3 regions of the Robertmurraya mesotrionivorans genome follow, and region 1 is predicted to be linked to each of the others. Evidence: predicted binding sites of a transcription regulator. Region 1 holds the regulator's gene; each other region holds the start of a gene.
What was found. The regulator LexA, encoded in region 1, represses DNA repair genes until DNA is damaged. The targets are predictions, from matches to a motif close to CGAACATATGTTCG.
Positions count from the first base shown of each region.

Region 2: the regulator LexA is predicted to act here: its motif matches at 2,173-2,186, upstream of parE (DNA topoisomerase IV subunit B).
Region 3: the regulator LexA is predicted to act here: its motif matches at 1,890-1,903, upstream of uvrB (excinuclease ABC subunit UvrB).

Region 1 covers NZ_JBPCCH010000003.1:196,725-201,566, reverse strand. The annotation lists gene ACRX5O_RS07310 (MerR family transcriptional regulator) at 1-254, shown strand, start outside; gene glnA (type I glutamate--ammonia ligase) at 290-1,624, shown strand; gene ACRX5O_RS07300 (CBO0543 family protein) at 1,830-2,381, shown strand; gene lexA (transcriptional repressor LexA) at 2,424-3,050, opposite strand; gene yneA (cell division suppressor protein YneA) at 3,205-3,519, shown strand; gene ACRX5O_RS07285 (YneB family resolvase-like protein) at 3,528-4,208, shown strand; gene ACRX5O_RS07280 (DUF896 domain-containing protein) at 4,326-4,559, shown strand; gene tkt (transketolase) at 4,722-4,842, shown strand, end outside.
Region 2 covers NZ_JBPCCH010000002.1:12,319-17,160, reverse strand. The annotation lists gene ACRX5O_RS04195 (glycosyl hydrolase family 18 protein) at 1-1,470, shown strand, start outside; gene ACRX5O_RS04190 (CoA-binding protein) at 1,569-1,982, shown strand; gene parE (DNA topoisomerase IV subunit B) at 2,309-4,288, shown strand; gene parC (DNA topoisomerase IV subunit A) at 4,285-4,842, shown strand, end outside.
Region 3 covers NZ_JBPCCH010000006.1:44,042-48,883, reverse strand. The annotation lists gene ACRX5O_RS11935 (sensor domain-containing protein) at 1-1,006, shown strand, start outside; gene ACRX5O_RS11930 (alpha/beta-type small acid-soluble spore protein) at 1,115-1,396, opposite strand; gene ACRX5O_RS11925 (CsbA family protein) at 1,518-1,745, shown strand; gene uvrB (excinuclease ABC subunit UvrB) at 2,041-4,020, shown strand; gene uvrA (excinuclease ABC subunit UvrA) at 4,028-4,842, shown strand, end outside.

The DNA of each region.
Region 1 (4,842 bases):
TGAATGACATTGATCAGCTTTTAGAAATAAAAGATTTGATCGAGCAAGGTGTGAATCTTGCAGGAATTAAGCAAATTTTTTCTGTGAAAGAGCAACAGGTGCTATCAGAAGAAATAGTGAAGGAAGCAGAGAAAGCAAGACGTGATCTGTCCGATGATGAGTTACGTAAAATGTTGCGCTCAGAGCTTATGCAAGCTGGCCGCTTTAATCGTTCGTCATTGCGTCAAGGTGATATGTCACGCTTTTTCCATTAATAAAAAGAGATTTACTATTCAAGGGAGGAAACAAAATGGCTAAGTTTACAAGAGATGATATTACAAGAATGGCAGAAGAACAAAATGTTAAGTTTATTCGTCTGCAATTCACTGACATCTTAGGAACAATCAAAAACGTTGAGATTCCTATCAGTCAGCTTGAAAAAGCTTTAGACAACAAAATGATGTTTGACGGTTCTTCTATCGAAGGTTTCGTTCGTATCGAAGAGTCAGACATGTACTTATATCCAGACTTAGACACATGGGTAATTTTCCCTTGGACAGCTGAAAAAGGTAAAGTGGCACGTTTAATCTGTGACATCTACAATCCAGATGGAACTCCATTCGCTGGTGACCCACGTAACAACTTAAGAAGAATTATTAAAGAAATGCAAGACTTAGGATTCTCTGATTTCAATCTTGGGCCTGAGCCAGAATTCTTCTTATTCAAGCTTGACCAAGCTGGAGAGCCTACACTTGAATTAAACGACAATGGTGGATACTTCGACCTTGCTCCAACGGACCTTGGTGAAAACTGCCGTCGTGATATCGTGTTAGAGCTTGAAGAAATGGGCTTTGAAATTGAAGCATCTCACCATGAGGTAGCTCCAGGACAACACGAAATCGACTTCAAATATGCTGATGCATTAAGCGCTTGTGACCAAATCCAAACGTTCAAGCTTGTTGTTAAAACAATTGCACGTAAGCACGGTCTACATGCTACATTCATGCCGAAGCCATTATTCGGAGTAAACGGTTCTGGAATGCACTGTAACGTTTCTTTATTCAAAGAAGGCAAGAATGCATTCTTCGATCCAACTGGAAACTTAGAACTAAGCGACACTGCTCGTCAGTTCATCGCTGGTATCATTAAGCATGCTCCAAACTTTACAGCTGTAACGAACCCAACTGTAAACTCTTATAAGCGTTTAGTACCTGGTTACGAAGCACCTTGCTATGTTGCATGGTCTGCTAGAAACCGTTCACCGCTAATCCGTATCCCTGCATCTCGTGGAATTTCCACTCGTGTAGAAGTACGTAGCGTTGACCCAGCTGCTAACCCTTACTTAGCAATGGCTGTATTACTGGCTGCAGGTCTTGACGGAGTGAAGAACTCTTTAACACCACCAGCTCCAGTTGACCGCAACATCTACGTTATGAACAAAGAAGAGCGTCAAGCTGTAGGTATCGAAGATCTACCAGCTACACTTGCTGCTGCTTTAGATAACTTAAAATCAGACGAAACAATGGTTTACGCTCTTGGAGAGCATATCTTCGAACACTTCGTAGAAGCAAAAGAGATCGAGTGGGATATGTTCCGTACACAAGTACATCCATGGGAGCGCGAGCAATACATGTCAATGTATTAATTCGTTAAAAGAAAACCCTCAACACTTTAATGTGTGAGGGTTTTTTGTTTGTATAAAAACTTGTTTATGACGTTAAAGGAGGCATATGAGGCAGAACTCATGGCATAAGTCATTAACGATCTAAGACTTGTGAATAAAAATCTCAATTTTACTAAATAATACAACCAATTACAGTTATTTGAAGTTATGTTACGGGGGAAAAATGATGACGTTTCAAGATGGTCTCAAGCAAGTAGAAAAAGGATCCGACTTAATTAAGGATGGAAATCTTCTAATTAAAGATGCGACCATAAATGCCTTTTTTTTCACTTGGCAATGGTGGGTGGCGGTGTTAATGATCATAGTTCCATGGGTACTCTGGGCAATATTCCGTAAAAGGGAGAGCTCAGCACGATTGCTTTTTTCAGTTTTTATCGTAATGATTCTATCAACAACAATTGATGCGTTAGGAGTGGAATATGGAAGATGGGCTTATCCAGTAAAAGCCATTCCAATTCCAACAATAAGTTATTCGTTTCGTTATTCTCTTATGCCCGTCCTTATTTTGTTTTTTCTTCAATACAGACCGAACGTTAATCCATTTATAAAGGCAATCATTCTGGCTGGTTTTAGTGCATACATTGGGATGCCGCTGATGGCGATGATCGATATGTATAAGAAAATAGATTGGGCTTATACCTATTCTTTCTTTATCATCTTGTTCTTGTATCTTGTGGCCCATTGGTTTAGTCGAAGAAAGAGCTTTGAGCCATTGTGATTATAAAAAAAGCAAGCATCCTTCGATGCTTGCTTTCACTTATTAATGAATATGACGATATACTCCGATAACTTTTCCTAAGATAGACACATTTCGTAGGATAATGGGTGCTAGAGAAGAGTTCTCCGGCTGCAAACGGACATAGTCCTTTTCTTTGAAGAATCTCTTAACTGTCGCCTCATCTTCCTCAGTCATGGCAACAACGATGTCTCCGTTATTCGCTGTTTGCTGCTGCTTCACGATCACGTAATCACCATCAAGGATTCCAGCCTCAATCATACTGTCTCCCATAACCTCAAGCATAAATACTTGCTCATCCGCAGGGGCAAGACGTTCCGGGAGAGGAAAATACTCTTCAACATTCTCGATTGCAGTTATAGGCATACCCGCAGTTACTTTTCCAACTACAGGAACGTTAACAATATTATATTTTGGTATATTGCTTACCACCTCATCAAGATCCAGAATCTCAATTGCTCGTGGCTTTGTAGGGTCTCTTCGAATATACCCTTTACTTTCAAGTCTAGCTAAGTGTCCGTGTACGGTTGAACTTGATGCTAAACCAACAGCTTCCCCAATTTCACGAACGGAAGGCGGATAGCCCTTTTGCTTAACTTCTTCTTTTATATATTCTAGTATATCGACCTGACGTTTTGATAGTTTTGTCATACTTACCGCCCCTCATTGGTTAATCTTGACTTTATTATAGCATGTTCTACCAGTGCATACAAACATAAGTTCGAATAATTGTTGACATGAAACAAACGTTCGGTCTATAATATAATTATAAATGCGAACATACATTCTAATAGAGGTGTTATACATGAAAAATATATGGAACAAATACTCATATGCTATTATTCTAGTTGTCTTATCTATCCTAGCGTCTATCATTTTAATAATTTCTAATGGTGAATCAGTTGAGGAAAAATATATGTCTGTAACGATTAATGAAGGGGAAACACTTTGGGATCTTTGTAAGGACTACGCTGATAAGCATGCTTTATCTGAAACTGAGTTTGTATCCTGGGTAGAAGAAATCAATGATATTAATGGAAATGTATTGTTAGTAGGTGATGAAATCTATATCCCTGTTGAATTAAACGATTCCACTGTTACAGAGCTAGCATCGAAATAGGAGGGATTATGAAGGCGATTATCTATTGTAGAGTAAGTACTGAAAAAGAATCACAGTACTCTTCTCTAAAAAGGCAGGAAGAAGAACTATTGAAGCTGTCACAACAACGTGGAATGGAAGTTGTTGAAGTGATAAAGGAACAGGCGAGTGGATATGACTTTGACAGAGAGGGTATTTTGCTACTGCTGTCACGATTAAAGGAAGAGAAAGTAGATGCAGTCCTTATTCAGGATGAAACGAGACTTGGTAGAGGAAATGCCAAAATCGCTTTGCTTCATTGTATACTGAAGGATAATATCAAACTTTTCAGTATCTCACATAACGGTGAGTTACAACTGTCCGAATCGGATTCCATGGTATTGCAAATTGTAAGTATGGTAGAAGAATATCAGCGGAAGCTTCATAATAGTAAAATTAAAAGAGGAATGAACCGAGCTGTTCAAAACGGTTACAGACCAGAGAAAAATCTAAAAAACAAAGGTGTTCATGCAGGGAGAGAACGTATTGAAGTACCGATAACAGAGATTGTACGGTTACGAGACAATGATTTAACATTTTCGGAAATCGCTGCAACTTTAAGAGGTTTCGGTTATGAGATCTCAAAAGCTACAGTAAATCGAAGATATCTTGAATACATAGAAGAGCAAAAACATCAAAAAAATATCTCAACAAATGCCAACAAGTCATAAAACAAACTGTTGGCATTTTTTGTTATTCGTACCTCTTGACGCTTCCTCCTTGTCAAAGATTATATCTTTTAGTAACATGATTTCTATTGGTAAAACTAAAAGTGAAGGAGCAAAGAGATGCTACCAAAGGAAAGAATCGCTAGAATTAATGAACTAGCAAAAAAAGCAAAAGCTGTAGGGTTAACAGAAGTGGAAGCAAAGGAGCAGTCAAAGCTTCGTAGTGAATATTTACAAACATTTCGATCATCTATGCTAGGAACGCTCCAAGGTGTAAAAATTATTGATCCTCTTGGTGAAGATGTAACACCTGAAAAGCTTAAGAAATTAAAAAATAGCAAAAAACTACATTAATCTTCTAAATTTATTCACCAGGAAATGATTGAAAACACAGAAAATTATAAAATATATGCTTTTTTTCAAAATTTATTTAGCCAATCTGTTGTATAAATAATAGAGCAGATATAATATTAAAAAGTGGGATTATTGAGATAAAGAATAGGAAGGGTTGAAAAAATGTTTGAACAAAATGATGTACTAGCAATTAACGCAATACGTACTTTATCAATTGATGCAATTGAAAAAGCTAATTCCGGCCATCCAGGTATGCCGATGGGGGCTGCTCCAATGGCTTATA
Region 2 (4,842 bases), on a different contig from region 1:
GACAGTGTCGCGTTTGATGAAAAATCAAATTCAATCATCATTACTACCTCTAATAAAGTGGTACAAATGCCTACAGAGTCATTAACCTATTTTATTAATGAGAAGCCGGTTGAACTTCAATTTGCACCTTTAGTAGATGAACAAGGCCAATTATATGTAGCGCTTGACCCGGTCATTCAGTTTTATCCTGTAATCTATCGTGTACTAGAAAACTCAAATGCTATATGGATTGAAAAGGATGGAGATACTCTTCAAAATGCTGTTATTACGAATGAGGATGTGCACGAGGAAAAACTTCGACTACGAACGGACGCTACCTTACGATCTCCTTATGTTGCAGACGTTTCAAACGGGGAAAAGATTTGGATTGAAGATGAAAAAGAAGAATTCTATTTTGTGAGAAAAATAGACGGAGTTGCTGGATATATATCTAAGGATTTAATTGAAACACAGGAAAAGGAAAACATCGTCGTAGAATATGAAAAAGAAGTTGTAAATGCTCCAAACTTTGAAGGACCCATAAACCTAACTTGGGAGGCAGTATATACGAAAAACCCAGATACCACTATGATTCCTGAAATGAACGGAGTAAACGTTGTTTCTCCAACCTGGTTCGAACTAAAGGATGAAACTGGAAGCATCGGGAACCTTGCTTCTCTCGAGTACTCGAAATGGGCAAAAGCACAGGGCTATCAAGTATGGGGACTATTCTCCAACGCGTTTGATCCCGACCTTACTCACGCAGCCTTTAAGGATTATGAGACGAGACAGAAGATGATTCGAGAGCTCCTACATTACAGTCAATTATATGAGCTGAACGGAATCAATATTGATATTGAAAATGTAAGAGAAGAAGACGGACCGCTTGTGACACAATTTGTTCGAGAGGCAACGCCATACTTTCATGAAGCAGGCTTGATCGTTACGATGGACATTACGTTTATGGCGGAAGGCAATTGGTCTGCTTTCTATGAACGTGATAAGCTCGCAGAAATTGTCGACTATCTTGCGATTATGGCCTATGACGAGCATTGGGGTTCCTCGCCAAAAGCAGGGAGCGTAGCAAGTCTTCCATGGGTTGAGACAAACCTTCAAAAGCTCTTGGAAATCGTTTCAAATGAAAAGCTGATTTTAGGAATTCCTCTTTACACAAGACTATGGGAAATCAAAGACAGCGGTGAAGTTTCCTCAAAATCCAAAAGCATGGCACAAATCAAAGAATGGTTAACCACGAATAACTTAACTCCTATCTATGATGCAGCTAGCGGACAAAATTATGCCGAGCTTTATGTTCCCGATCAGGCAACTACCTACAAGGTATGGCTTGAAGATGAACAGTCTCTTACCGCAAGAACTAATTTAGCGGTAAAGTATGATCTTGCGGGAGTGGCGAGCTGGTCCAGATATTTTGCCGATGAAACAGCATGGACCGCTCTGCAAACTTTTAACCAGCAAATAGTGAAAAAGTAATGAATGGCTAGGACTTTCTCCTAGCCTTTTATCATTCAATTGGCTATGATTAAAGAATGTAAGGGCATACTAAACAAAAATTAAGAGGAGTGAGTTTGATGCCAATCGAATATCCGAGCCGTGAAGAATTGGGGCAAATCTTAAAAAAGACAAAGCGAATCGCTGTTGTTGGAATAAGCAATAATCCAGAGCGTACCTCTTACATGGTTTCTGAAGCTATGAAAAATGCTGGTTATGAAATTATTCCAGTAAACCCAACCGTAGATGAAGTATTTGGTATTAAGGCCGTAGCCAAATTGACTGATATTGAAGGCCATGTAGACATTGTGAATGTGTTTAGACGATCTGAATTTCTCCCAGAGGTGGCAAGAGAATTCGATCAAATCGATGCTGATGTATTTTGGGCACAGTTAGGATTAGAAAATGAAGAAGCGTACGAATTTTTAAAAAGCAAAGACTACACTGTCGTTATGAATCGATGCATTAAAGTAGAACATGCTTTGACAAAATAATTTTTTCTCCTTCACTCTAGTCATTAGGATTAGGGTGTTTTTCTTTTTAACATAGGCTTTATAAACATTTCTATAATCGAAGAATATTCGTCTAAAATACTTTTCTTTTTAAAATATCCATTTGCCAAATCACAAGAAATATATACAATAAAGCATAGGTGTCTTAAAAAATGTGATAAAATACGAGGTAGGAACATTTGTTCTTCATCCTCGTTTCATAATATTTAAAGGATAATTCACTTGTAAGAACGAATAGGTATAAGACGTTCAGGTCCATTACATAGATAGAGACATGTAGCTGGCACGGAAGGAAAGGGGTATTGTACGTGGCAAAAAATCAAGGAACGTTTGAATACAACGATGATGCCATTCAGGTACTAGAGGGGTTAGATGCGGTTCGAAAACGCCCAGGAATGTACATTGGTAGTACAGATTCACGAGGGCTTCACCATTTGGTATATGAAATAGTAGATAACTCTGTCGATGAAGCATTAGCAGGTCATGGAGACCAAATAATTGTAAAAATACACAGAGATAATTCCATTAGTGTGCAAGACAAAGGGCGTGGTATGCCAACTGGTATGCACAAAATGGGAAAACCCACTCCTGAGGTCATCTTAACCGTCCTTCATGCTGGGGGAAAATTCGGTCAAGGTGGTTATAAAACAAGTGGTGGGCTACACGGTGTAGGTGCATCGGTTGTTAATGCATTGAGCGAATGGCTCGTGGTAAAGATTAAGCGAGACGGCTTTGTCTACGAGCAGCGTTTTGAGAACGGCGGAAAACCTGTGACTACTTTAGAGAAAGTAGGAAAAACGAATCAAACAGGTACGACTATTCATTTTAAGCCGGATGCGACGATTTTTTCGACGACGACCTACAATTATGAAACACTGTGTGAACGCTTGAGAGAATCTGCCTTTCTTTTAAAAGGCATGAAAATAGAAATTATTGACGACCGTAATGACTTCCATGAGATTTTCCATTACGAAAATGGAATTGAAGCGTTTGTTCAATACTTAAACGAGGAAAAGGACGTATTACATCCAGTCATCAGCTTCGAAGGGACGAGCGGTGGAATTGAAGTGGATTACGCGTTCCAATTCAACGATGGATATTCGGAAAATGTTCTTTCCTTCGTCAATAATGTTCGTACAAAAGACGGTGGAACACACGAGGCTGGTGCAAAAACAGCCATGACTCGTGTGTTTAATGAATATGCACGCAAAATCGGCCTGTTAAAAGAAAAGGATAAAAATCTTGACGGAGCGGATATTCGAGAAGGATTTGCAGCGATTATTTCCGTACGTGTCCCGGAAGAACTTCTTCAATTCGAAGGTCAGACAAAAGGAAAGCTTGGAACGAGTGAAGCACGTTCTGCAGTAGACTCGGTTGTATCTGAGTATCTGTCTTACTTTTTAGAAGAAAACCCTGAGACCAGTACGTTATTGATACGTAAAGCGATTAAAGCGTATCAAGCTCGTGAAGCCGCTCGTAAAGCTAGAGAAGAAGCGCGAAGCGGGAAGAAGAGGAAACGATCTGAGGCTGTTTTATCAGGGAAGTTAACGCCAGCCCAATCTAGAAATCCTCAGAAAAATGAACTTTATTTAGTAGAGGGTGACTCTGCTGGAGGATCTGCTAAACAAGGTCGTGACCGTCGTTTTCAAGCGATTCTTCCTCTCAGAGGAAAAGTTATCAATACAGAAAAAGCAAAGTTACAGGATATCTTTAAAAATGAAGAGATTAATACGATCATCCATGCTATCGGTGGTGGAATTGGAGCAGATTTTAATATTGACGATATTAACTACGATAAAGTTGTCATTATGACCGATGCCGATACTGATGGTGCTCATATCCAAGTTCTTCTCCTTACATTCTTTTACCGTTATATGAAACCACTTCTTGAAGCTGGAAGAGTATTCATAGCCCTTCCACCGCTTTATAAAGTAAGTAAAGGAACAGGTAAGAAAGAAATTATTGAGTATGCATGGAGCGACGACGATTTACAATCAGCCATTAAAAAGGTTGGTAAGGGTTATATGATTCAACGTTACAAAGGACTAGGCGAGATGAATGCAGACCAGCTTTGGGATACGACTATGAATCCCGAGACAAGAACATTAATTCGTGTGCGCATTGATGATGCTGCTCGTGCAGAACGTCGTGTGACTACACTAATGGGCGATAAGGTTGAGCCTCGCCGTAAGTGGATTGAAACACATGTAGCCTTCGGTTTAGAGGAAGACGGAAGTATTTTAGAAAATGAAAATATTTCTGTTGCTGAGGAGGTTACTGAACAGTGAGTTTGACGGAAAAATTTCGCGATTTACCACTTGAAGAGGTCATTGGTGATCGCTTCGGAAGATATAGTAAATACATTATTCAAGACCGTGCCTTGCCTGATGCAAGGGACGGCCTAAAACCAGTACAAAGACGTATTCTTTATGCGATGCATGTGGAAGGAAACACAAACGATAAAGGGTTCCGTAAATCGGCCAAAACAGTCGGTAACGTAATTGGTAACTATCACCCACACGGAGATTCCTCCGTGTACGATGCCATGGTGCGTATGAGCCAAGACTGGAAGCTTCGTAATCTTCTTGTTGAAATGCACGGAAACAACGGGAGCATCGATGGTGACCCACCAGCTGCGATGCGTTATACGGAAGCACGTTTAAGTGCAATTTCGTCTGAGTTATTGCGTGATATTGACAAAAGAACCGTCGATTTCGTACCAAACTTTGATGATACAGCAAATGAACCGACCGTTCTTCCAGCGATGTTCCCTAACCTTCTTGTCAATGGTTCTACAGGGATTTCTGCTGGATATGCAACAGAAATCCCGCCTCATCATTTA
Region 3 (4,842 bases), on a different contig from region 1:
TCCAGCAGACTATGATGAGATTGCTCAAAAAATTATCAAAGGTTTTCGTACCCCCATCGTACTCGATGGCTTTGACTTTTTACTTACAGCGAGCATCGGTGTTGCTTATTTTCCAAAAGATGGAGAGTCGATTTTGGAATTATTAAAGGCAGCAGATCTTGCGATGTATCGAGCGAAAAATCAAGGGTCAAATCGATATGTGGTGTATGAAGCTACGATGAAGGAGCAATCACTAAATAAAATTAAGATAGAAAGTGATCTTCGCAGAGATATTGCGAATCGCAAGCTAACGGTGTATTACCAACCGAAATTTGATACAGGTTCAAACCAATTGGTTGGGTCCGAGGCACTTATTCGTTGGAAACATGAAGAGAACGGATTTATTCCACCAAGTAAGTTTATTCCTATCGCTGAAGAGAGCAATTTAATTATTGATCTCGAAAGATTTGTGATTACAGAAGTATTTGAGACGATTGGGGAGTGGAAGCGGAAAGGTATGCCGGTGCCAAGAACTTCTATAAATATTTCCGTCATTCATTTTTACCAAGAAGACTTTGTCGATTTTATCATTAAAAATCTAGCCACCTATGAAATTGTTGGTAGTGATATAGAGATTGAAATTACCGAAAGTGTTATTATGCGTGGGGAGGAACGAGTCAATCGAAACCTGCTTGCGCTAAGAGAAGTCGGGATTGAGATCAGTGTCGATGATTTTGGTACAGGGTATAGCTCCTTAAGTTATTTGCAAAAGCTATCTGTTGATCGTTTGAAAATTGACCAATCCTTCATCGCTGATTATGAAAGCAATAAAGAAATCATTTCTGCTATCATTTCAATGTCTCACAACCTAAATCTAAAGGTAATTGCGGAAGGCGTGGAAACGTCGAATCAAATCGGTTTCCTGCAAAACATGAATTGTTTCGAGGTTCAAGGTTATTTCTACTCACCTCCAGTCGAGCGTTCTAATTATGAAGATATTTTATCTAAATACGGTACTGCTAGCTAAAAATGCCTCTAGGTTTAGAGGCATTTTTTATGTGTTCGTCCTTACAAAAATATTAACTGCTTCTATTTGAATTTGAAATTATTCGTACTAATAGGAGCTTGCACTTTTCTATTCTGACGATTGATTTCTCATTCTTTCTTGTGCTAGTCGGACCATTTCTTTCACCATGCTTCCACCGATTTGACCACCGATCTTTCCTGCTTGATGGGAGGTGAGATTTCCGTTATTGCCTCTACTTAGTGGAATATGCATATCCGCTGCCACTTCGTATTTAACCTGGTCTGGGTTGTCCTTAGACACCACATATCCTTTCTGTTTCATGACATCTGCTTTTAACGAATCTAATGCCTCTCTAGCCTCCGGGATTAACGGACGTCTTTTTCTAGCCATATTCGTCATGCTCCTTTCATTTTTTTCTTAGTATGCACTTTCCTTAAGTGAAATACTTGTGCAACAGGAGTTGACCATATATTCTAGAAATATAAGTGGTAACAAAGAGGGGTTGAACGAGATGAAGTATGTATTGGGTCTTTTTATCCCTGGTGCTCTCGTTATTTTTTTCACAAGAGTTACATACAGCCATGTGATTGGTTTATTGCTTACAGTTGCACTAATTGCTGCATCGGTTTATAAGGGTTATACCGATTCCTTATCGCTCATTATTGTGGATGCATTGTCATTAACGGTTGGGTTTGCGTACTCGAAATTGGTTCGAGAGAGGGCAAAAAAGCGATCGTAGGTAGAAAGCTTGTCGATGAAATTTTCGACAAGTTTTTTTATGTGCTTTTTACTTATAGAGGGTGTTTGGGTCACTTCAATCAAACGTTTGATTGACCTTTTTTCGACTAGGACTGACAGACTTCATCGCTAAAAGAAAAAACATCGAATATTTGTTCGTATATTGTTGGTTTGTTTTCCCTTATTTGTGGTAGAATGATTAATATGAAAATATAGGTTTTTTGCTCAGCTAGGTCCGTCGCAGCTAGTTACTATAGATGAAATTCTAATTGATACTTTTAATAGGAGGAGTACTTGTGAAGGACCAATTTGAATTAGTCTCTAAATACTCACCACAAGGAGATCAGCCTGCAGCAATTCAAAGGATTGCTGATGGAATACATAACGGTGAAAAACGTCAAACGTTGCTCGGAGCAACAGGGACTGGAAAAACATTCACGATCTCCAATGTCATTAAAGAAGTGAATAAGCCGACACTTGTGATCGCTCACAATAAAACGCTTGCTGGTCAGCTTTATAGTGAGTTTAAGGAGTTTTTTCCGAATAATGCCGTTGAGTATTTTGTTAGCTATTACGATTACTATCAGCCAGAAGCGTATGTTCCTTCAACGGATACGTTTATTGAGAAAGATGCTAGCATCAATGACGAAATTGATAAGCTTCGTCACTCAGCTACATCCTCTTTGTTTGAAAGAAAAGATGTCATTATCATTGCAAGTGTTTCATGCATTTACGGTCTCGGTTCTCCTGAGGAATATCGAGATCTTGTGCTGTCACTAAGAACAGGGATGGAAATTGAGCGAAATCAACTCTTGCATCGCTTAGTAGATATTCAATATGAAAGGAATGATATTAACTTTCAGCGCGGAACGTTCCGTGTTCGTGGCGATGTGGTCGAGATTTTCCCGGCTTCACGTGATGAGCATTGCTTGCGTGTGGAGCTATTTGGTGATGAAATTGATCGCATTCGAGAGGTCGATGCATTAACAGGGGAGATTCTTGGAGAAAGAGAACATGTTGCTATTTTCCCAGCTTCCCACTTCGTTACACGTGAAGAAAAGCTGCTTGTTGCCATTGAAAATATCGAAAAGGAGCTCGAAGGATGTCTTGCGGACATGCGGGAAAACGGAAAGCTTCTTGAGGCACAGCGATTAGAACAACGAACACGTTACGATTTAGAAATGATGCGCGAGATGGGCTTCTGTTCGGGAATTGAGAACTACTCCCGACATCTAACTCTAAGACCACCTGGGTCAACTCCGTATACATTGATCGATTATTTTCCAGAAGACTTCTTGATTGTCGTCGATGAGTCGCATGTAACGTTGCCTCAAATACGTGGGATGTTCAACGGGGACCAAGCACGTAAGCAGGTTCTCGTGGATCATGGCTTCCGCCTGCCTTCAGCAAAGGATAACCGACCATTAACGTTTACTGAATTTGAGGAAAAGATCAATCAAATTGTGTTTGTTTCGGCAACGCCGGGACCTTATGAACTCGAACACACGCCAGAAATGGTTCAACAAATCATTCGTCCAACAGGATTGCTTGATCCAACGATTGATGTTCGTCCGATCGAAGGGCAAATTGATGACCTCATCGGCGAAATTCACGAACGAATCAAGAGAAATGAACGTATTCTTGTGACGACATTAACGAAAAAGATGTCCGAGGATTTAACAGATTACTTGAAAGAAATCGGCATCAAGGTACAATATCTACACTCTGAGGTAAAAACACTTGAAAGAATAGAAATCATTCGTGAGCTGCGACTAGGAAAATATGATGTTCTCATAGGGATTAACCTGTTAAGAGAAGGACTGGATATTCCTGAGGTTTCGTTAGTAGCGATTTTAGATGCGGACAAGGAAGGCTTCCTTCGTTCAGAACGTTCATTGATTCAAACCATTGGTCGTGCGGCGCGTAATTCCCGCGGTCATGTGGTTATGTATGCGGATCGAATGACCAATTCAATGGAGCTTGCAATCTCAGAAACGAAACGTCGTCGTGCCATCCAGGAAGAATACAATGAAAAGCACGGCATCACACCGATGACGATTCAAAAAGATATTCGAGATGCCATTCGTGCAACGCATGCGGCAGAGGATGAAGCAGAATATAAGACAACGGAAAAGCTTACAAAGCTTACGAAAAAAGAGCGTGATAAGCTGATTGAAAATATGGAGAAGGAAATGAAAGAAGCTGCGAAGGCGCTAAACTTCGAGAGAGCAGCAGAGCTTCGCGATTTAATATTAGAGTTGAAAGCGGAAGGATGACGAACCAATGGCAATGGAAAAGCTCATAGTTAAAGGGGCTAGAGCTCATAATTTAAAAGATATCGATGTGACCATTCCGCGAGATAAGCTCGTCGTACTGACAGGACTTTCAGGCTCAGGGAAATCCTCACTTGCATTTGATACCATTTATGCAGAGGGGCAAAGGCGGTATGTAGAATCACTATCAGCGTACGCAAGACAGTTTTTAGGACAAATGGATAAGCCTGATGTTGATATGATTGAAGGACTATCACCCGCTATTTCGATTGACCAGAAGACAACCAGTCGTAACCCTCGATCGACCGTCGGAACGGTAACGGAGATTTATGATTATTTACGTTTATTATATGCAAGAGTGGGCAGACCGACCTGTCCGAATCACGGGATTGAAATTAGCTCACAAACGATCGAGCAAATGGTCGACCGAATTATGGAGTATCCTGAACGAACAAAGCTTCAAGTGCTTGCCCCAATTGTTTCGGGTCGTAAAGGTACTCATGTAAAGGTTTTTGAAGATATTAAAAAGCAAGGCTTTGTTCGTGTACGTGTGGACGGAGAAATGCTCGATCTTTCAGACGAAATTGAGCTGGAGAAAAATAAAAAGCATACGATTGAAGTGGTAGTTGACCGGATTGTTGTCAAGGAGGGGGTCACTGCCCGTCTTGCAGATTCCCTTGAAACCGCTCTTGGTCTTGGTGAAGGAAAAGTGATTATTGATGTCATCGGCGAAGAGGAGCTGCTATTTAGCGAACACCATGCCTGTCCATTATGTGGCTTTTCAATCACGGAGCTTGAACCTCGTATGTTCTCCTTTAACAGTCC